Regions from separate parts of the Acidovorax sp. GW821-FHT11A03 genome, predicted to be linked through region 1. Evidence: riboswitches for the same ligand, from Rfam matches in the RefSeq annotation. Region 1 holds a riboswitch; the other holds the start of a gene.
The links. A riboswitch is a leader RNA that binds a small molecule or an ion and turns the genes downstream of it on or off. The one in region 1 is predicted to bind glycine.
Positions count from the first base shown of each region.

Region 2: it holds a riboswitch for glycine, as region 1 does, so the genes downstream of both, AC1RVY_RS20530 (D-amino acid dehydrogenase) here and gcvT (glycine cleavage system aminomethyltransferase GcvT) in region 1, are expected to answer to the same signal.

Region 1 covers NZ_JBXASG010000013.1:77,671-88,842, forward strand. The annotation lists gene AC1RVY_RS26080 (NAD(P)H-dependent oxidoreductase) at 67-729, shown strand; gene AC1RVY_RS26085 (MFS transporter) at 838-2,208, opposite strand; gene AC1RVY_RS26090 (acyltransferase family protein) at 2,198-3,487, opposite strand; gene AC1RVY_RS26095 (MerR family transcriptional regulator) at 3,537-4,598, opposite strand; gene AC1RVY_RS26100 (FKBP-type peptidyl-prolyl cis-trans isomerase) at 4,607-5,011, opposite strand; gene gcvP (aminomethyl-transferring glycine dehydrogenase) at 5,186-8,095, opposite strand; gene gcvH (glycine cleavage system protein GcvH) at 8,166-8,540, opposite strand; gene gcvT (glycine cleavage system aminomethyltransferase GcvT) at 8,625-9,758, opposite strand; glycine riboswitch at 9,805-9,926, opposite strand; glycine riboswitch at 9,940-10,037, opposite strand; gene AC1RVY_RS26120 (TRAP transporter large permease) at 10,068-11,172, opposite strand, start outside.
Region 2 covers NZ_JBXASG010000008.1:162,069-173,240, forward strand. The annotation lists gene AC1RVY_RS20515 (rhodanese-like domain-containing protein) at 1-791, opposite strand, end outside; gene sorT (SorT family sulfite dehydrogenase catalytic subunit) at 1,012-2,223, shown strand; gene sorU (SorU family sulfite dehydrogenase c-type cytochrome subunit) at 2,364-2,669, shown strand; gene AC1RVY_RS20530 (D-amino acid dehydrogenase) at 2,738-4,057, opposite strand; glycine riboswitch at 4,153-4,266, opposite strand; gene AC1RVY_RS20535 (2-keto-4-pentenoate hydratase) at 4,483-5,265, shown strand; gene AC1RVY_RS20540 (thrombospondin type 3 repeat-containing protein) at 5,305-5,757, opposite strand; gene AC1RVY_RS20545 (YXWGXW repeat-containing protein) at 5,923-6,465, opposite strand; gene AC1RVY_RS20550 (hypothetical protein) at 6,653-7,033, opposite strand; gene AC1RVY_RS20555 (DUF6463 family protein) at 7,109-7,516, opposite strand; gene AC1RVY_RS20560 (ABC1 kinase family protein) at 7,529-8,851, opposite strand; gene AC1RVY_RS20565 (DUF2867 domain-containing protein) at 8,838-9,398, opposite strand; gene AC1RVY_RS20570 (TetR/AcrR family transcriptional regulator) at 9,395-10,276, opposite strand; gene AC1RVY_RS20575 (helix-turn-helix domain-containing protein) at 10,585-11,172, opposite strand, start outside.

The DNA of each region.
Region 1 (11,172 bases):
CAGTTCATTACACCGGGCCCTTGTCACCCATGCCCTGCAAATACCCTTTCACCACAGGATTCGACCATGACCACCCTTGATACCACTGCGGCCGCCCAGCCCCTGCTGAACAAACTGCAATGGCGCTATGCCGCCAAGAAGATGAACCCCGCCAAGGCGGTGCCGCAGGACAAGGTCGAGCGCATTCTCGAAGCCGCGCGCCTCGCCCCCACCTCCAGCGGACTGCAGCCCTTCGAGATCATCGTGGTGACCGACCCCGCCGTGCGCGCGCGCATCCAGCCCATCGCATGGAACCAGGCGCAGATCACCGACGGCTCCCACCTGCTGGTGTTCGCGGCATGGGACAACTACACGGCCGAGCGCATCAACATGATGTTCGACCTGACCAATGACCAGCGCGGCTTCAAGAACGAGGGCTGGGAAAACTACCGCCAGATGCTGCTCTCCAGCTACCCCCAGCGCGATGCGGAGGTGAACTTCCAGCACGCGGCGCGCCAGGCCTACATCGGCATGAGCGCGGCCCTGATTGCCGCCGCGTTCGAGGAGGTGGACTCCACGCCGATGGAGGGGTTCGACCCCAGCGCGCTCGATGAGATCCTGGGCCTGCGTGCACGCGGCCTGCGCAGCGTCTCGATTCTCCCGCTGGGCTATCGTGCCGAGGAGGGCGACTGGCTGGTGAGCCTGAAGAAGGTGCGCCGCCCCCGCGAGCAGTTCGTGACCGAGGTCTGAGCCCGGCGGGGTTTCCCGCGTGCGCCTGCGCTAGGCAGGTTGTCCCAGGCCTCGTGCACCGACCCTCCCGGCCGCCCCCTTCCTTGGGTGCGGCCGGGTTCTGGCATTTCAGCGCACCGCCGCAGGTGCATCGCTCACCCGGCGCATGGGCGTCAGCACGAAGGCCAGCGCCGCCAGCACGACCAGCGTGCCGCCGCTGGCCGCGAACAGCTGGGCCAGCGTGATGCTCTTCATCACCCAGCCCGTGACGGCGGCGGAGATGGGTGCCAGGCCCATGAAGATGAACATGAACAGGCTCATCGCGCGGCCCAGCAGCGCGGGAGGCACGCGCTGCTGGATCCAGGTGAACACGCTCACCTGCATGAAGCCGCCCAGCAGGCCGATGGCGAGCATCAGCACAGAGCCCTGCCACACGGCCGTGATCAGGCCCATGGGCATGAACAGGGCGCCGATGACCGCATCGAACGCGAGGATGGTCATGCCCAGGCTGCCGATGCGCAGCCGGGGCACCATGCCGGACACCACCATGCCCAGCAATGTTCCCGCGCCATGGGCGCCCACCATGATGCCGAAGGCCGCCGCGCCCAGCTGCGGCGTGCTGCTGGCCAGCACCGGGATGGCGATGTGGATGGGGCCCATGATGAACAGGGCAATGGCGCTCCAGTAGAGAAAGCAGGTGCGCAGCTCGCCGTCGCGCCAGAAATGAACCAGTCCTTGCGCCACCGATGACAGCACGGCCTGCGGGGCCGCCGCGGGCTGCGGCGTGCCGCCGTGGGTGCGCACCTTGGAGAGCGTCCAGGCCGACAGCGCAAAGCTCAGTGCGTCCAGCGCGAAGGCCAGGCCAATGCCGGTGGCGTTGGCGCGGGTGCCGCCATGGCCGCCGGCGCCGGCCGTGGCGGCGTCGCCAAACAGCGCGATGAGCAGGCCCGCGAGCAGCGGGCCCAGGAACATGGTGAGCTGGCGCAGGCCCAGGTTCACGCCATTGGCGGCCTGCAGCTGGTGGCGGGCCACCACGTGCGGCATCATCGCGACCCCCGCCGGGATGCTGAACGCCGTGGCCAGGCCAATGCCCAGCGACAGCGCGTACACCATCCACAGCGTCAGGCTGCCGGCCAGCACCAGGGCGGCCAGCACGGCCAGCAGCACCAGATTGATGTACTTGGTGATCATCAGCACCTGCTTGGGCGAGTGGCGGTCCACCAGCGCGCCGCCGATCAGGATGAACAGCGCGCGCGGCACGCTGATGAGCGCCAGCACGGTGCCCAGCACCAGCGTGTCGCCGGTCATCTGCAGCACCAGCCAGGGCAGGGCGATGAGCGTGAACTGGTCGCCCAGCATCGAGAGGAATGCGCCGCCGGTCAGCCAGCGGAAGTTGCGGTCCTTGAGCAGCACGGCGCGCGGGTCCCCGTTTGCCGGGGCGGGCTGGGCATGCTCGGTGCGCGGCGGCGGATTGTCGCGGGTGGGGGTGTCAGTGGGCATGGGCAGGTTCTCCAGGGTAGGGGCGGGAATGGCGGTGGCCGTTGAGCAACTGGCCCACCGCGGTAAAGCGGACACACAAGTGATAGCTGGCCAGGCACAGGGCCGTGGTCGCCAGCACGTTGAGAAAGATCTTGGCCGTCGCGGGGATCGGCACGCCGTACAGCAGCGCGCCAAAGCCCACCGTCAGCGGCAGGTGCACCAGGTACACCCAGTACGCGCTGTCTGCCAGGTAGGCCAGCCAGGCCCTGGGCCGCGCCATATGCCGCAGAAACAGGCCGATGAGCGCAAAGCTCCACAGCCAGGACGCGGCGTTGTAGGCCAGCGCCATCCAGAACTGGAGGTGCCGGGTGGCCGACACGGGCGCGGCCAGCACGTCGGTGAAGCCACCGGTCAGCAGCACCAGCGCAAAGGCCGATGCTTCGGGCTGGGCCAATATCTCCGACAGAAACCCGGTCACCACGAAGCACGCAAGACCCGCGGCGGCGAACACCGGCCACAGCCGTTCGTAGCGCGCCATCAGCCGTCGCCGCTGGGCGTACAGGCACAGGCCGAATGCATAGAACAGGCCGTTGTGCACCCATTCCGCAAGCGGCGGCAGAAAGGACCCGCTGGGTGTGACGATGCCGTGGTCGTAGTGCGCGCCGATCCAGGCCAGCGGCAGCGTGAGCACCACCCCACCCACCGGCGATGCGCACAGCCATGCCGCGATGGCCTGCAGGGCGCGCTGCGCGGACTGTGGCAGCGCCCGGGCCATGGCCCACACCGGTGGGGTGAGCAAGGTCAGCCACAGCAGCATCCACAGGAACCACAGGTGCATGGTGGGCGGGCCTTGCGGCACGTTGGGGCCCCGGGGCAGCAGGCTGCGGTCCATACCCCAGGTGCCGTGCGCCATGCGGTGCAGGAACATCAGCCCGAGCAGGGTGGTGGCGATGAACAGCGGCGGCCAGAACACCGCGAACGGCAGGCCCAGGCGGCGCACGCGGTGGCGGGCCATGCCGGCCAGCCCACGCTGCTGCACCAGCAGTGCCACGAAGAACCCCGCCAGGATGAAGAACAGCGGCATGCGAAACGCGTGGATCACCGCCACCAGCAGGTCGGCCACGGGCGTGGACAGGTCGTCGTGCCAGGGCAGGGGCGAGGGGGCTGCCATGTACGCGATGGATGCGTGCAGCACGATGCCCAGCCACATCATGGTGGCGCGCAGGTGGTCCAGCGCGTGCAGGCGCCCTGCGGCGGCAGGGGATGCGGGGAGAACGGGAGAGGAAGGGTCGGCAGTCATGGGTCGGTCTGTCAGAAGACCGACTGTCAAGCCTCACGTTGCGTGAGGGTCAAGCGATTTTTACTGTTTTTTTACGGATGGGTGGCGCGGCTGGCCCCGCAGCGGCGGCATGCACGTGGGCGAGGGCAGCGTGCAGGTACGCACGCACGGGCGCGCTCAGTGGCGAGCCCGCCTGCAGCAAGGGCTCCTGCATCGACGCGGTGAGCAGCTTCTGGCGCAGCGCCGCGTCGTTGCGTGTCAGCTGGCCGAACAGCGCATCCCAGCGCCGTGCCGCCGCCGCAGCGTCGGCGTGCTGCGGGGCCACTCCGCGCGCCAGCAGTTGCTGCACCGAGCACTCCAGCGCCGCCCACTGGGTGTGGGGCACATGGCCCAGCGCGCGCAGGTCGTCGCGGGTCAGGTACTTGTCGAGCAGGTTCATGCGCAGCTTGATGGCGACTTCGACGTACTCGATCATTTCGCCCGGCGGCGCATGGTTGCGGCCGTGGGTGGTGGGCTCGGTGCGGAACATGTGGCCCCAGCGCTCCAGCAGGTCCATGTCGCCGCCCATCCAGTGCAGCATCAGCGCCATCCAGCGGTACGCCAGCGCCTGCACCTCCGGGGCGTCGGGCGGCAGCTGGCGGTCCATGGCGCTCTGCACCAGGTCCTTCACGACCAGCCAGTCGGCTTCGATCAGGCTCCAGTTGGTGAAGATCTGCTTGAGCTCGGCCGAGCTGAAGTACTTGCCATAGGTCGTCATGAGCGCCAGCGCTTCGAGCCAGTTGCCCATGTCGGGCTCGGCCCCTGCCATCAGGCCATCGCGCAGCATGGTCAGGCGGCCGCGCAGTTCGGTGGCTTGCGATATCTGTTGGTCGAGCGCGCGGATCTGCTGGCCGATGATGCGCTCGGGCGCCATGGTGTCGCCCACCAGCAGGTCGCCGATGTCGCTGAGCGGCAGGCCCATCTGCCGCATGGTCTGGATGCCATGCAGCCGCTGCACGTCGGCCTGGCTGTACAGCCGGTAGCCGGCGTCCGACCGGCCCGAGGGCTTGAGGAGCCCGATTTCGTCGTAGTGGTGCAGCGTGCGCACCGTGAGGCCGGTGCGCCGCGCGAGGTCACCCACCTTCAGCAGCATGGGTCTTCTTACTTGCGCACCGAGATCAGCTCGATCTCGAAGTTGAGCGTGCTGTTGGGCGGAATCACCCCGCCAGCGCCGCGCTCGCCATAGGCAATCGCTGCCGGGCAGGTCAGCTTGGCCTTGCCGCCGGGTTTCATGCGCTGCACGCCTTCGGTCCAGCAGGGGATCACGCGGTTGAGCGGGAACTCGGTGGGCTCGCCGCGCTTGTAGGAGCTGTCGAATTCCTTGCCGTCCAGGAACGTGCCCTTGTAGTGCACCTTCACCGTGTCGGTGGCCTTGGGCGATTCGCCCGTGCCTTCCTTGAGGGACTCATAGACCAGGCCGCTGGCCGTGGTGACGGGCTTGGCCTGCGCCATGGCGGCGGGGGCGATCACAAAGCCGGCAAGCAGTGCGCAAAAAAGGTTTCGCAAAGGGGTCTCCTTGGAGGTGGGGGTATCGGACAGCCCGCGATCTTAGTCGCGTTCCGGCGGCTGCCCGTGGGCCGCCGGTGGGGGCCGGGCAATAAAAAAGCCTTCGTGCGGGCAGGCCGCACGAAGGCTTGTGGTGGGCGGGGAGGAACGGCGCCGGGCGCCTGCCCGCTGGGATCAGGCGTAGTCGGACACCGGGATGCAGCTGCACGCCAGGTTGCGGTCGCCCCACACGTTGTCCACGCGCCCCACGGGCGACCAGTACTTGCTGCTGCGCAGGGCGGCCACGGGATAGGCGGCGGTCTCGCGGGCGTAGGGGCGGGTCCACTGCGCGCCCAGCAGGCTTTGCGCCGTGTGCGGCGCGTTCTTGAGCGGGTTGTCGTCCTGCGGCAGCGCGCCATTTTCGATTTGCCGGATTTCCTCGCGGATGGCGATCATCGCGTCGATGAAGCGGTCGATCTCGAACAGCGTTTCGCTTTCGGTGGGCTCCACCATCAGCGTGTTGGGCACGGGGAAGGACAGCGTGGGCGCATGGAAGCCGTAGTCGATCAGGCGCTTGGCCACGTCCTCGGCCATCACGCCGCTGGTGTCCTTGAGGCCGCGCAGGTCCAGGATGCACTCGTGCGCCACATGGCCGTTGGCCGAGGCGTAGAGCGTGGGGTAGTGGTCCTTCAGGCGCGCGCTGATGTAGTTGGCGCTGAGGATGGCTGTCTCGGTCGCGGCCTGCAGGCCCTCGGCACCCATCATGCGGCAGTACATCCAGCTGATGGGCAGCACCGCGGCGTTGCCCAGCGGGGCGGCGCTGACGGGGCCGACCTTGCCGGCGCTCGGCTCCAGGGGCTGGTCGCCACGGCCGGGCTGGCCGGGCAGGTAGGGCACGAGGTCTTCCACTACGCACACGGGGCCCACGCCGGGGCCGCCGCCGCCATGGGGAATGCAGAAGGTCTTGTGCAGGTTCAGGTGGCTCACGTCGCCGCCGAACTCGCCGGGGGCGGCCACGCCCACCAGGGCGTTCATGTTGGCGCCGTCCACGTAGACGCGCCCGCCGTGGCTGTGCACCAGGGCACACAGCTCCTTCACCTGGGTCTCGAACACGCCGTGCGTGCTGGGGTAGGTGATCATCACGCAGGCCAAGTGCGCGCTGTGCAGCTCGCACTTGGCCTTCAGGTCCGCCAGGTCCACGTTGCCATTGGCGTCGCAGGCCGTCACCACCACCTGCATGCCCACCATCTGGGCACTGGCGGGGTTGGTGCCGTGCGCGCTGCTGGGGATCAGGCAGATGTTGCGGTGGCCCTCGCCCTGGGCCTCGTGGTAGGCCTTGATGGCCAGCAGGCCGGCATATTCGCCCTGCGAGCCGGCGTTGGGCTGCAGGCTGATGCCCGCGTAGCCGGTCGCTTCGCACAGCCAGGCACGCAGCTGTTCATCCAGTTCGCGGTAGCCCTGGAGCTGGTCGGCGGGGGCAAACGGGTGCACGCCGGCGAATTCGGGCCAGGTGATGGGGATCATCTCGCTCGTGGCGTTGAGCTTCATGGTGCAGCTGCCCAGCGGGATCATGCTGCGGTCGAGCGCGAGGTCCTTGTCGGACAGCTGGCGGATGTAGCGCAGCATGCCGGTTTCGGAGTGGTGGGTGTTGAACACCGGGTGCGTGAGGTAGCTGCTGGCGCGGCGCAGCCCGGCGGGAATCAGCGGCTCCACGCCGTGCTCGAACGCCTCGAAGGTGGGCAGGGCCTGGCCGTCCTGGGCGAAGATCTTCCACAGCAGTTCGACATCGGCGCGCGTGGTTGTCTCGTCGAGCGAGATGCAGAGGTAGTTCTCGAAGTAAATTCGCAGGTTGGCGCCCATCTGCACTGCGCGAGCAGCTATTGATTTGGTAGCGCCGTCGGTTTTGAGCGTGAGCGTGTCGAAGCAGCCCTGGGGGCGCACGGGGGCGCCTAGCTGCGTGAGTCCCCTGGCCAGGATGGCCGTGTAGCTGGCCACGCGCTGCGCGATGCGTTTCAGGCCGTCCGGGCCGTGGTACACGGCGTACATGCTGGCGATCACGGCAGGCAGCACCTGCGCAGTGCAGATATTGGACGTGGCCTTTTCGCGGCGGATGTGCTGCTCGCGCGTCTGCAGCGCCAGGCGGTAGGCGGGCTGGCCGTGCACGTCCACGCTCACGCCCACCAGGCGGCCGGGCAGGCTGCGCTTGAACTCGTCGCGGCAGGCCATGTAGGCGGCGTGCGGGCCGCCCGCGCCCATGGGCATGCCAAAGCGCTGGGTGGTGCCGACCACGATGTCGGCGCCGTATTCCCCCGGGGGCGTGATGAGCGTCAGGGCCAGCAGGTCGGCGGCCACGATGAAGGCGGCTTGCTTGGCATGCGCCTTGTCCACATCGGCGCGCAGGTCGTCGATGCGGCCGCTGGTGGCGGGGTACTGGGCCAGCACGGCGAAGTAGTCGCCGGCCAGCAGGTCGTTCCATTCCTCGGCGGAGTTGGCCAGGCGCACTTCCAGGCCCAGGGGCCTGGCGCGGGTCTGGATGACTTCGATGGTCTGCGGGTGCGCGTCGCCGGCCACCACGAACACATTGCTCTTGCTCTTGACCGAGCGCCTGGCCAGGGTCATGGCCTCGGCGGCGGCCGTGGCTTCATCCAGCATGGACGCGTTGGCGATCGGCATGCCGGTCAGGTCGCACACCATGGTCTGGAAGTTGACCAGCGCCTCCATGCGGCCCTGCGAGATCTCGGCCTGGTAGGGCGTGTAGGCGGTGTACCAGGCGGGGTTTTCGAGAATGTTGCGCAGGATGACGCCCGGCGTGTGCGTGTCGTAGTAGCCCTGGCCGATGAAGCTCCGCAGAACCTTGTTCTTGGACGCCATTGCCTTGAGTTCGGCCAGCGCAGCGGCTTCCGTGGCGGGCCGGGGCAGCGACATCGCGCGGCTGCGCGCGATGGAGCGCGGCACGATGCTCTCGATGAGCGCGCTGCGCGAGGCTTCGCCGATCACGGACAGCATGTGGGCTTCGTCGGCTGCGTCGATGCCGATATGGCGGGGCAGGAACTCGGTGGTGTTCTCGAGTGCGGCGAGGGTGGGCAGGGGGGCTTGGGAGGTCATCGGCGGCGGCACAGTGCAAGGAAACACATTGGCCCGGCGGGGAGGTGCCGGGCCGCGGGGCATCGGAGGGTCAGGCGTTCTTGGCGAACTCGGCGTAGGCGGGTTCGTCCATGAGCGCATCGAACTGCAGCATGTCCGTCACATGGACCTTGAAGAACCAGCCGGCACCCATGGGATCGCTGTTGGCCAGCGAGGGGTCGGCGCGCAGTGCTTCGTTCACTTCGACGACTTCGCCGGTGACAGGCATGTACACGTCGGCCGCGGCCTTCACGGACTCGACCACGCCGGCCACGTCACCCTGGGTGAAGGTCGTGCCGACCTCGGGGAGGTCCACGAAGACCACGTCGCCCAGGGCGTCCTGGGCATGCAGCGTGATGCCCACGGTGGCGGCTTCGTGGTCGGAGATGTCGATCCACTCGTGGTCCTTGGAATACTTGATGGTCATGGGGGAAGCTCCAAAAAAAGGGGTAAACAGAAAAAGTGCCGATGCCAGCCGCCACTTTAGCCGGGCTGGGGCGGTTGCAGAGGGTCAGCCGCGGTGGTAGCGCGCAGGCGTGAACGGCATGGACACCACCTCCATGGGCACGGCCTTGCCGCGCACGATGGCGTTGACGCGCGTGCCGACGGCGGCAAAGGTTGGCGCCACGTAGCCCATGGCCACCGGCTTGTCCACGGTGGGACCCAGCAGGCCGCTGGTCACTTCGCCGATCTTCTGCCCGTCGGGGCCTTGCAGTTCGGTGTGCTCGCGCACGGGCACGCGTTCCAGCGCGACCAGGCCCACGCGCTTGCGTTGCAGGCTGGCGGGGTTGTCGATCTGCGACAGCACCTTGTCGGCACCGGGGAAGCCGCCCGCGCGCGCGCCGCCGGTGCGGCGCACCTTCTGGATGGCCCAGTTCAGCGCCGCCTCGGGCGGGGTGGTCGTGGTGTCGATGTCGTTGCCGTACAGGCACAGGCCGGCTTCCAGGCGCAGCGAGTTGCGGGCGCCCAGCCCGATGGGCTTGACCTCGGGCTCGGCCAGCAGCGCGCGCGCCAGGGTTTCGGCCTGGGACGCGGGCACCGAGATCTCGAAGCCGTCCTCCCCGGTGTAGCCGCTGCGGGTCACGAAGCAGTCGCAGCCCGCAATGGAAAAGTCGCCACCCGTCATGAATACCAGCTTTTCGACGCCGGGTGCCAGGCGCGCCAGGGCGGTGACTGCCTGCGGGCCTTGCAGCGCAAGCAGGGCGTGGTCGGGCATGGGGATGACGTCGCAGCGCTGGCCGATGCGTGCCTGGATGTGCGCGATGTCGCCTACCTTGCAGGCGCCGTTGACGATGACGAACAGGGTGTCATTGCCCTGGTTGAAGAACATCAGGTCGTCGATGACCGTGCCTTCGTCGGTGAGCAGCAGGCCGTAGCGCTGCTTGCCCACGGGCAGGTCGATCACGTCGACGGGCATCAGGGTTTCGAACGCGGCAGCGGCGCCGGGGCCGACAAGCTTGAGCTGGCCCATGTGCGAGACGTCGAACAAACCCGCCGCGTTGCGCGTGTGCAGGTGCTCGGCCATCAGGCCGGCAGGGTACTGCACGGGCATGGAGTAACCCGCAAACGGCACCATGCGGGCGCCCAGCTCGGTGTGCAGGGCGTTGAGAGGGGTGGTCAGCAGCGGGGCGGTAGGGGTGGTCAAGGCGGACTCCGGGGCAAATGGTGGCCGCGGCCCCATGGGTCGCGGGATTTGCCCTGCTGTCCGCTTTACCTGAGAGATTCACCGCAGCGCCCTGGCTGGCCGCGCGGCTTGCTCCTTCGGTGGATGGGTGCCGTGCTGCACGGTCCATCTCTCTCCAGCAAGGGAACGCCCGCATCACTGCGGGCGGTTGCCAGTCCTTTTGCCTGAGCGTTCGGCTGCTGCCTGCGCCTTCGGCGGCCCCTTTCGTTGAAGGAAGGGGCTCTCTCCTGACGGTCGCCAGTATATCCGCTGGCTGAAGCCGCGCAGACGCTATTTGATGAACCCGAGCACCTTCGGCAGCCAGGTCGACAGCTGCGGGATGAAGGTCAGCACCACCAGCACCACGCCATGCGCCCAAAGGAAGGGCACCAGCTCGCGCACCAGTTGCGACATCGGTACGCGCGAGACGTTGCAGGTGACGAACAGCAGCCCGCCCACGGGCGGCGTGATCATCCCCAGCGTGAGGTTGTAGATCACCACCATCGCGAAGTGGATGGGGTCGATTCCCAGCTTCACGGCCACGGGCGCGAGGATGGGCGCCAGCACCATCACGCCCGGCAGCGGCTCGATGAAGATGCCGAACAGCAGCAGGAAGATGTTCACGATGATGAGGAACATCCACGGCGAGAGGTTCATGCCCACCAGCCAGTCGGCCATCTGCTGCGGAATGCCCTCGATGGTCAGGATCCACGCGAACGCGGCCGACAGCCCGATGATGATCAGCACCGAGGCCGACAGCAGGGCCGAGCGTGCCAGGATGTCGGGCAGCGCCTTCCACTGCAGCGTGCGGTAGACGAACTTGCCGCACACCAGCGCATAGAACACCGCCACCACCGAGGCCTCGGTGGGCGTGAACCAGCCGGCGCGCATGCCGCCCAGGATCACCACCGGCAGCAAAATGGCGGGCAGCGCCTTCCAGGTGGTCTGCAGGATCTCGGCCAGCGGCGGCATCCGGCCGTCGCCCTTGTAGTTGCGCTTCTTGGAGACGTGGAAGTTCACGACGCACATGGCCACCGCGATCAGCAGGCCCGGCAGCAGGCCGGCCACGAACAGCGCACCCACCGACACCGTTTCATCCTGCAGCGCATAGATGATCATGATGATGGACGGCGGGATGATGGGCCCGACGATGGCCGTCGAGGCCGTGAGAGCCGCCGCGTACGAACGGTCGTAGCCGGCCTTGTCCATCATGCGGATCAGCATCGACCCCGGCCCCGCCGCATCGGCCAGCGCCGAGCCCGAGATGCCTGAGAAGAAGGTCAGCGAGACCACGTTGGTGTAGCCCAGCCCGCCGCGCTTGTGGCCCACGAACTGCCCGGCAAACCTCAGCAGCACCTCGGTCAGCGAGCCGCCGCTCATGAGTTCGGCCGCGAGG
Region 2 (11,172 bases), on a different contig from region 1:
AAGAGGCCGAGCTCCGCAACGCGCCGGTACTCCGCGGCCTCGGGGCGCACGGCGACCGGGGGCAGGCCGGTGGCGGACGAGGCCCCGCCAAACCACTGGGCCAGCTTGCCGCGCGCATCAGCGGGCAGGTCCTTCTTCACCACGATGGAAAACCCGCCCGGCACCGGCTGCGAGGTGGCCAGCACGCGCGCGGTGCCCGGGTGCGCGGCGGACCATTCCGCCCACTCGTCCTCCCGCACCACGGTGGCGTCGGCCGTGCCCAGCGTCAGGGCCGTGAGTCCCGCCTGGGGAAACTTCTCGTACTGCACGGCCCGCAGGTCCTGGAACGACAGGCCCGCCTCGTTGAGCATGCCGCGCGCCATGTAGGTATAGAGCGAATCCTGCTGGGGCAGGTAGAGCCTGCGGCCCTTCATCGCCGGCACCGCGTCGATCTGCGGCAGGCCGACCAGCAGGTACCTGTCCGATTTCTGCGTCGCGCCCACCAGTTCATAGCCGCGCTGCAGGGCGGAAGCGGCCACCTGGGCGGGGCCGATGAAGATGTCGTGGCTGGCGCTGCGCGTGGCGCGCATCACGTCGGCCAGTTCGTCGCTGGTGGCCAGGGCCACCGTCTGGCCGGCCGCCTTGGAGAGCCCGGACTCGGCGGCCGTGCGCAGGATGGAGTGGGCCGCCTTGCGGGCCGTGGGCTCCACCGCCACCATGGCGGTGAGCTGGGCCTGCGCCACGGCACAGGCCGCGCACGCGAAAAGCAGCACCGCGAGCTTGCCGCCCATGGGTCTCCAGTCAGTGTTCATGGCGCGCGCCCTCTCTCAAAAGAAAGGGCGAATATGCCCACGCCCTCCGTATCTGCGTACGAATGTTTCCGATGTTTTGTATTTGTTACGTTTACTAACGCCATGTCGCGCGCGGTGCGCAGGGGCTGCCGCACAGAATGCGGCCTAGGCTGAAAGCCGGGGGCCTGCCCACCGCTGTCGCGAGCCTGCCTGTTCAATCATTATTTTGGAGACCGTTTCCATGAAAGATTCCATGACATTGCCGCGCCGCCACATGCTGGCCGGAAGCGCCGCTGCCTTGAGCGCGCTGGGCCTGGCCGGATGGACCGGCAGCGCCAGGGCGCAGCAGGCCGCCAGCCCCGCCAAGCCGCTGCCCGCGTACGCGGGATGGAAGTCTTCCGATGCGCTCATCGTGCACAGCAGCAGCACGCTGGAAACCCGGCGCTCGGCTTTCGGCACCAGTGTCATCACGCCCTCCAACCAGCTGTATGTGCGCAACAACCTGCCTGCGCCCGACGCGGCCATCCTGGACAACCGGGACGCCTGGACGGTGTCGGTCGAAGGCGTGAAGAACCCGCGCAGCCTCACCCTGGCCGAGCTCAAGACCCTGGGCGTGGAAACCGTGGCCACCGTGCTGCAGTGCTCGGGCAACGGGCGTGGCTTCTTCCCCAGCAAGCCCAGCGGCACGCCCTGGGCCGTGGGCGCGGCGGGGTGCGTCGTGTGGAGCGGCGTGCCGCTGCGCAATGTGGTGGCGGCGCTGGGCGGGCTCGCCGATGGCGCGGCCTACCTCACGGGCACGGGGGGTGAGAAGCTGCCCGAGGGCGTGGACCCGCTGTCCGTGCTGGTGGAGCGCTCCGTGCCCATCAAGGCCACCGAGGACGCGCTGCTGGCCTGGGAAATGAATGGCGAGCCCATCTCGCTGGCGCACGGCGGCCCGCTGCGGCTGGTGGTGCCGGGCTACCAGGGCGTGAACAACATCAAGTACGTCAAGCGCGTGGCCTTCACCGGCGCACAGTCGCAGGCGCGCATCATGTCGCACGGCTACCGCATGTCGCCCCCCGGCTCCAAGGCCAGCCCCGACCAGCCGTCGGTGTGGGAGATGGGCGTCAAGTCCTGGATCAATGGCCCCCTGCCCGAGAAGGGCCCCCTCAAGGCCGGCCAGGTGCAGGTGCATGGCGTGGCCTTTGGCGGCACGCAGGCCATCAAGGGCGTGGAGGTCTCGGTGGACGGCGGCAAGACCTGGCAGGCCGCGCGGCTCATCGGCCCCGATCTGGGCAAGTTCGCGTGGCGCCAGTTCGTGCTGCCGGTGACGCTGGCGGCGGGCACGCACGTGCTGGCCAGCCGCGCCACCGATGCCGCAGGCAATGTGCAGGCCGAGCAGCGCGAGGAAAACCTGGGCGGCTACAACAACGCGAGCTGGCGCGACCATGCGGTCACGGTGACCGCAGCGTGACCGGGCGCCCCCCTGAGACGCTGCGCGCCTTCCTCCCTGGAGGGGCGCGCGCCCCCCGGACTGGCCGTGCCAGATCCGCGGTGCCACTGGTGCTGGGGCGCATCGGTTTCCAGCATTTGCGCGTGCCTGCGCTCGCGGCCATGTCGAGCGTGCTGCTGCTGTGGACGGGTGCCGGCTGGGCGGCGGATGCCGCCGAGCTGGCGCGGGGCAAGGAGCTGTTCATCAAGATCCAGCCTGCCTGCGCCGTGTGCCACACGCTGCAGGCCGCCGGTGCCGAGGGGCAGGTGGGCCCGGTGCTGGATGAGCTCAAGCCCGACGCGGGCCGCGTGCTGCGCGCGCTCAAGGCGGGCATCGGCGTGATGCCTTCGTATGCCGAACGCATGAGCGAGAAGGACATGCAGGCCGTGGCGCAGTTCGTGGCGCACGCCACGGGCGCTGCCAGGTAGGCCGGGCGCTGGCCCGTGGTGGCAGCGCCCGCCTGCGCGGCGGTGCTGCAACCCCGCTGTGCTCCCGTTCAGGCCGTGGTGCGCGATGGCACCAGCGCCTTGCCGGGAGCGCAGCCCTGCAGACCCTGGAATGCAAAGTCCACCTCGGGCACCCGGCCGCTCACGATGTCGGCCAGGGCCTTGCCCGAGCCGCAGGCGTGGGTCCAGCCCAGCGTGCCGTGGCCCGTGTTGAGGAAGAGGTTGGCCACCTTGGTGGCGCCGATCAGCGGCACGTTGCTGGGCGTGGCGGGGCGCAGGCCGGTCCAGAACTGGGCCTGGCTGGCATCGCCCGCGCCGGGGAACAGCTGCTCCACGCGGCGCACGATGGCGTCGCAGCGCACCTGGTTCAGGTGGCGGTCGTAGCCGTTCAATTCGGCCGTGCCGGCGATGCGCAGGCGGTCGCCACCCCGTTCGCTGGTGTAGCGCGAGAACACGAGCTTGAACTCGTCGTCCGTGAGGCTCACCTGGTGCGCCTTGCCCGCATCCTTGACCGGCATGGTCACCGAATAGCCCTTGGCCGGGTAGATAGGCAGCTGGATGCCCAGCGGCTGCGCGAGCAGTGGGCTGAACGAGCCCATGGCCAGCACAAACGCATCGCCGCGCACGCGCTCGAAGCGGCCTTCGGCATTGGTCACTTCCACGTGGTCGATGCGGCCACCTGCCTCGCGCAGCGCGGTGATGTGGTGGCCCATGCGGAACTGCACGCCCGCCTCTTCACACAGCTTGGCCAGCTCGCGTGTGAACTGGTTGGCGTCGCCGGATTCGTCCTCGGCCGTGTAGGTGGCTCCGGCCAGCTGCTGGCGGATATGGGCCAGGGCAGGCTCGATGCGCACGGCCTCGTCGGCGCTGATCACCTGGCGCTCGCAGCCGAGTTGGCGCATTTGCTCGGCAGGGGCCAGGGCGCCGTCGAATTCCTTTTGGTTGGTATAGAAGTGCAGGATGCCCTGCGTGCGCTGGTCGTACTGGAGGCCGGTGGCCGCGCGCAGCTGCTGCAGCGTGTCACGGCTGTACGTGCCCAGGCGCACGATCTGCTCGATGTTGTGGCGCGTGCGCGCGGGCGTGCAGTTGCGCAGGAAGGACAGGCCCCACAGCCATTGCCGCATGTCGGCGCGCAGGCGGAACAGCAGTGGAGCATCCTCCTTGCCCAGCCACTGCAGCACCTTGAGCGGCGCGCTCGGGTTGGCCCAGGGCTCCGCGTGGCTCACCGAGATCTGGCCACCGTTGGCGAAGCTGGTCTCGGCGCCGGGCGCACCCTGGCGGTCGATGACGGTCACCTCGTGGCCGCGCTGTTGCAGGAAGTAAGCCGAAGTCACGCCGAGCAAGCCGGCGCCCAAAACGATCACGCGCATGATTTTCAAAGCCTTTCTGGGCTCTGGCGCTAGAACAACATGCGCTGGCAGCTATGAATTCAATAGCGTGCAGCTGGCGCATGAATGCCCAAGCTGCCGCTCCCCCTGTCCTTGGTACCTGAGAGATTCACCGCGCGGCCCACATGGCGCGCGGTTTGCTCCTTCGGTGCGCTTCGCGTTGCGCGAAGCGGCTCTCCAGACGGCTTTGATGAATGGTGCAGTACGGGACCTGAGCGTGTATGGGAGTTTGCGCCTTCGGTGAAGCGGGCGGGGCCGCTGACTCTCCTGCGGGGGCCATTCTAGGAGCCCGCATCGCGCAAAAACCGCTTTGTCCGCGCTAATGAGCCGCAATCGTTGCTGATGCTGCGGGCACGGGGTTGGCCATAATCCGCCGGAACCTTCGCCTTTCTCTCCAGGACGCCTTGATGCCCGATACCGCCTTTGATCCGCTGACCAGCGCGGCCGTGCTCACCATGGCCCGCCTGGGGCGCACGCCCCGTCCGCTCGACCTGCCCGCCGCATTGCGTCCCCAGAACGCTGCCCAGGCCTATGCCGTGCAGGACGCCGTGGTGCGCGAGCGCGGCGAGATCGCGGGCTGGAAGGTGGGCGCGGCGTCGCCGCAGGCGCTGCCTGCGCGGGCGGCCCTGGCGCGCGATTCGGTGTTTGCGATGGCCGGCGGGGGCGTGGTGCGCCTGTCCTGCGCGGGCTTCGCCGTGCTGGGTGTGGAGGCGGAACTGGTGTACGAACTGGGTGCCGATCTGCCTGCCCGGGCGCAGCCCTACAGCGAGGCCGAGGTGCTGTCCGCCGTGGCGTCGGTGCGGGCGGCCATCGAGGTCTGCGACACGCGCTACGCCGCCTGGGCGCAGCAAGGCGAGTGGAGCCGGCTGGCCGACCAGGCCTGCCATGGCGCACTCATCGTGGGGTCGGGAGCGGAGAGCGCGCAGTCGGTGCAGCCGATGCGGCAGCCTGTGGTGCTGTCGGTGAATGGCGCGCAGGCCGTGCGGCACGCTGGCTGGGGCAACCCGGCGGGCGATCCCTTGCGCCTGCTCGCCTGGCTGGCCAATGGCGGCGCGCACAGCCTGGGTGGGCTGCGCGCGGGACAGTGGGTGACCACCGGGTCCTGCACCGGCACCGTGATGGTGGCGCCGGGCACGGTGGTGGTGGCTGAGTTTCCCGGCCTGGGGCGCGCCGAACTTCAACTGGGCTGACCGGCGGCGCCCTGCGCGGCGCGCGCGCCGGGCGTGGGGTCAGTTGCGGCGCGGGTTGTCGGGCTGCTGGTCGCGGCGGTTCGGTACGCCGTCGCCGTCCCGGTCGCGGTCATGGCGGTTGGAGACGCCATCGCCGTCACGGTCCCAGCCGCCACGCTGAAACTCCCAGCGGCCTTCGCGTTCCACCCAGTGCGGCTGGCGATACTGGTGGCCGGCGCGGGCCTGCACCCAGTGGCCGCGCACCCATTGGTAGCGGTTGCCACGCCATTCCCAGTGGCCTTCTTCCCACACCTGGCCCCGGCGGGGGCGGGGCACGGCTTCATGGCGGGGGGGAGGGGGCGCGGGCCTCACCTGGTACTGCGTGGCGTGGTAGCTGCGCTCCGGCTGGCCCGATTGGACGATGACGGTGCCCTGCGTGGCGGCATGCGCCTGCGGGAGGGTCCACAGCGCCATCAAGGCGATGGAGGCTGCGGTGAATGTCTTGCGGGTCATGAAGGTCATGGGATTCTCCTGATGTTCCTTGCGGAAGCGGTCACTGCATGGTGGCGGCACGGGCAGCCGGGCCGCGTAGGCGCCCTGCGGGGGTGTGCGTAGGCGGTGAGGGCCAGTTCCTGGCGCGCCCGCCGCCCTCGGGGGGCGGGCGGCGCTCAGGCCCCGTCAATTGCGATAGGGGTTGTCCGGGCGGCGGTCGTGGCGGTTCGGCACGCCGTCGCCGTCGCGGTCGCGGTCGTGGCGGTTGGACACGCCGTCGCGGTCCCTGTCATGGTCGCGGTCGTAGCGGTTGGGAATGCCATCGCCATCGCGGTCGCGGTCATAGCGATTGGGGATGCCGTCGCCATCGCGGTCCCAGCCGCCGGGGCGCATTTCCCAGCGGCCCCCATGCTCCACCCAGCGGGGCTCGCGGTAGTAGTAGCCCGGGCGGGCCTTTACCCAGTGGCCCTGGATCCAGACGTGGCGGTGGCCGCGCCAGTCCCAGTACCCAGGGACCCACACCATGTCGCGGCGGGGGCGGGGCACCACTTCGTAGCGCGGTGGCGGGGGTGGGCCGTACTGCACCATCACCGGCGCGGGCGGCGCCTGGTAGTGGTGGGGCTGCCCCGACTGGATGACGACGGTGGCGCTGGTCTGTGCCTGCGCCACGGTCGCGGCGCCCAGCGACAGCAGGGCGATGGAAGCAGCGGCGAGTGCATTGCGGGCCATGATGGTCTCCTCAAAATGATTCCTTGCGGAACCGGAGACTTCATGGTGCAGATGCTGCGTCAAGACGGTGTAGGCGAATTGCGAAGTCTTGTGAAGTTGTGTTTCCCGTGGCGGCAAAGGCGGGGCTTTTCGTGATTTCTTTCACGCCGGGGCGTGCAGGCGGCCGTCCGGTGCAGGCCTGCGCGTGTCAACGCCACCACACCAGGGCCGCCACCACCAGCAAGGCAAACCATGCAGGGTGCCTGCCCTCGGTGGCATAGAACACCAGCATTCCGCTGACCAAGGTGGCCAGCCCGGCCACGTCAGCCACCCAGGCCCCCAGGTTGGCATCCCCGGGTACGGTCCCCAGGCGCCACAGCAGGGCGCTGAGGGCCCAGCCCAGCACGGTGGCCAGGTGCCAGGTGCCCCACAGGATGCGCACCTGCCGCTCGTGCAGCACGGGCTTGCCGCCGGTGGGCACCACGCCCTGCGTGCGCAGTGCGCGAAACACGAGGAATTCACCCAGCACCGAGTGCGCAACGCCCACCAGGGCGAGGCCCCCGGCTGCCAGTACCAGCGCAGTATTCATCATGGACAGTTTTCAAGTCAATCAGGGTGGCCGTGGAAGGTGCAGACGCGGCGCGGCGATCCGTCTTCGTCGCCTTCAGCGCCTTGGGGGCCAGCACAGGGCCAGCGCGGGCGGCAGCGCCAGCCAGAAGCCCGAGGCGGGCATGAGCACGATGCCCAGCAGCGTGAGTGCCAGCAACCCGGCACCGAGCCCGCGCATGGGGACGGGCGCCATGGCTGTGTTGCGTTCGGCCAGCAGGATGGCCCAGCCCAGCAGCGCGAACAACACGCCGAACAGCACAAACCAGACCACGGCGCCCACGGTCGGGTCTTTTTGCACGCTGTTGAAAACGCCGCGCCGCACGATCTCCTGCAGCTGGGTCGGAAACACGACGGCGGCATACAGCGTGTGCAGCAGCGCCACGGCCAGCATCCACGGGCCCTTCCAGCGGCTGCGAGGCGGCATGGCCGCAGAGCGAGGGGAGGGGGAGGTCAGGGTGGTCATGTGGGCGGGTTCCTAGGAAGAAAGAAGGGCGGGGCAATGCGTGCGCACCCGTGCACCCAGCCCCGTGAGCAGGTGCATCAGGCCCATCCACATGCGCTCGAACGCCGGCATTTCGCCGGGCACCTGCACCAGATGATCGCCCAGCACGCGCTGGTGGCGGGCGGCGGTGATGGGTGGCGGCGTCTTGGCGCCAAAATCGAAAACCGCCTGCGTGAAGGGTTCCATCTGCCAGGCCTGCATGTCAGCCAGTGCGGGGGCGAGTTCGGCGGCGTAGGCCTGCACGGAGAGGCCGGCGTTGACGAGCCCGAGTGCCTGGTAGGCCTGCAGCACCAGCGCGTCGCGCTGCGGGTCGGAGGGAGGGCGCTGCAGTGCGGACCACGCCTGTGTCACTTGCGCCCGAAACCCGTCGGAGAGGCTGCGCGTGCAGCCAAAGTCGAGCACACCCACCGTGCCATCGGGGGCGAACAGAAAATTACCAGGGTGCGGATCGGCATGCACCCGGCCCAGCACAAAAGTGCAGTGCATGAACCAGTCCCACAGGTGCTGCCCGGCCTGATCGCGTTGCTGCTGTGTGGGTTGCGTGGCCAGCCAGGCCTGCAGGTGCTGGCCCGGCAGGAACTGCTGCGTGAGCACCTGGACCCGCGTGTGCGACAGGATGGGCCGCGCCAGCGCCACGCCGGGCAAAGCCGCGTGCTGCGCAAACCATTGCAGTTGCTCGGCTTCCTGCAGGTAGTCCACCTCGCGCAGCAGCGTGGCCTCGATCTCGGCCATTACGCCGTCCACCACGGTGCTGGCGGGCAGGGGCATGTCGGTGTGGGCCAGCGCGCGCAGCGCGGTGCGCATCAGCTGCATGTCGCTGGCGATGGTGGCGGCAATGCCGGGGTACTGCACCTTGACGGCCACCGTGCCGTGGCCCGCCAGCTGTGCGCGGTGCACCTGGCCCAGGCTGGCGGCGGCGAAGGCCGTGGGCTCGAAGTGGTCGAACAGCGCCTCGGGCTCCTGGCCGAAGGCCTGGCGGAACACGCGCCCCACCAGCGCGCGGTTGAGCGGCGGCGCCTGGTGGTGGGCGCGCGCCAGCTCCTGCCGCACGCCGTCGGGCAGCAGGCCCGGGTGCATGCTGAGCAGCTGCGATACCTTGAGCGCCGAACCCCGCAGCTGGCCCAGGGCGCCAAAGAGGATGCGGCCCAGGGCGGCCTCGTGGTCGGCCTGCGCCTGGGCAGACGGCGTGCTGCGCACGCGATGGCCTAGTTGGGCCATGCCGATGCGTGCCGCCGCCAGGCCCGTGATGGTGCCGCGCGCAAGCCGGCTGGTGCGCGGCGGGTCAGCGCGGGCCATGGTTTGAAGCGGCCAGTTGTTGCAGCATGGCCTGCACGATGCGGCGGTGAAACGGCGTGATGACGGCCATGTAGGCATGGCCCAGCGTGTTGTGGATGTGCACCACGGTGCTGATGACGACCGTGGGGGCACTGCCAGGCTGGCCGTGCTTGGTCAGCGAGACCTGCACATCCAGGTGTTTGTCGTCCTGCCCCATCACCACTTCGGTGTCGCTCAGATGGCGGATGAGGAAGATGCCCACGCGGTCTCCGACGCGGTAGCTGCGCGCATTGGTTGGAGAGGCTCCGCTGGCAAGCGGATGCACGTCCTGCAACTGCCCCACGCCCTTGAGGCCCACCAGCCGCACCAGCTTGTTGCGGACTGCCAGAAGTTGCTCCGTCCACCGCGGTGTCCTGGCCAAGACCTCCAGCCAGGTCTGCAATGCGCTGGCGGCGGGGCGGGGATCGGTCGTTGTGAAGGCGTCAAAAAAATCCGCGTCATGCAAGGTGGCATGGATGACGGTGCCTGGGGGCACCTGGATTTCGCGCACGGCGGGGGCGGTGGTCATGCGGACTTCCTCTTGCGGGGCGTGGCCACTGGCTGTGCGGCGGGTGTCGGGCTGGCAGCGCGGGGTTTGCGCGGCGCACGCGGCGGTTTGGAAGGCTCCGGCGACCGGGATGGTTCAGCGGCTGCCGTGTAGGCGGGGGCCGGGCCGGGCGGTGCGCTGGCCATGGCCTGTCTGGCTAGGTGCAGCATGCCCATCAGGCCGCTGCTGTGCTGCACCATGCGGGCCATCTGGCTGCGCAGCACAAAGCCACCCAGTTGCAACACGCGGTTGACGAGCCCTCCGCGCAGCGCCTGCACCAGCACGCCGAGCGAGAGGTCCACCAGCTGCGTGGTGTCGGCAAATTCCTCGGAGGTGTCGGCCAGCCAGTACGTCACCACACCGGCCAGGTAGTCGGTGTACAGCCCGCCCGCCATGCCCTTGAAGTCGCAGGGCTCGATTTCGCCACTGGCCTCCGCGGCTTCCAGAAAGCTGGCGACGGCCTCGCGCAGGCTGTGCCGCGCCGCCAGGGGCTCGGCCAGCATCGACAGCGGCGAGCGCCGCGCCAGAGTGCGCACCTGGGCCACGAACTCGCGGTCGGCCAGCAGGCGCTCCAGCACCGCGTCGGTCAGGCGCTGCAGCTTTTCCTGCAGGCCGTAGCCCGCGAAGCCGGGCGTCTGCAGGGTGTCGGCCAGCGCCTGGTGGGCCACGTCGTCCAGGTAGCCCAGCACGATGCGGTCCTTGGTCGGGAAGTATTTGTAGATCGTGGCGTCGCCAATGCCGGCGGCGCGGGCGATGTCCTTCATCGTCGTGCCGTCGAAGCCCTGGCGGGTCATGAGGTCCACCGCGCTGGCCACGATCTGGCGGCGGGTGGCATCTTGCTGCTGGCGGGTGGTCTTCATTTAATATCTTTAAATTGGTAAAATTTACTATTTAAAGAATAGTGTATTCACATTAAAGAGTCAACCGGCGCTGAAACGGGCATTCGGTGCGCTGGAGGCGGCTGTTCTGAGCACCTTTTAGCCCTCTACCGCTTGTCGGTAAAGCGCAAGAAGCTATCAAAACGATAGTGTTTGTGCTGGCTCGCCCGGCCCCCCGCCATGCCATGCCATCGCCCTCCGAAACCGGCGCGCCCAAGGCCGGTGCACCCGTGGAACCGGCTTTGCCGGGCCACCGGGTGCGTCCCCCGCGGGGGACGCCGCGCAGCGGCTCAGGGGGGGAGTCGTCTCATCCCGGTGAAGGCCTCGAACTCCCAGCTGCGCATGGCCAGCAGCAGGGTGTAGCCCTCCAGCTCGCGCGGCGGCAGTTTCTGGTCGGCCAGGTGCTGCTGCGCGAAGTCCTGCGCCACGCGCTGCATGCGCTCCATGAAGGCGGGCGCCAGGCCCCGGCTGATGGTGCCGTGCACCAGCAGCACGCCTTCGCCCGGGCCGTCGAAGCCGCCCGCGAAATAGTCGAGCAGCGCATGCTCGCGAAAGTAGTTCATCACCGGCCCGTGGGGCCGCCAGCGGAAGGTCTTGGCCAGCTTGAGGCGGTAGCGGTTCAGCGGCCGCAGCTCGATGATGCCGATGCGGTCGAGCTGCGCGAGGTACTTGATGCCCTCGGCCTCGGTGAGGCGGTAGGTGGTGGTCACCTGCTCCAGCGTCCACTGGCTGAGCACGCAGATGGCCATGAGCAGCAGCTTCTTGTCGGCCACCACCGCGCGCTCCTGCTCCTGGCTCAGTTCCTTGAGCAAGGGCTGGCTGTCGGCCACGCGGCGCGCCAGGTCGGCGAAGTCCAGCGCCAGCGCGCGGCAGATAGC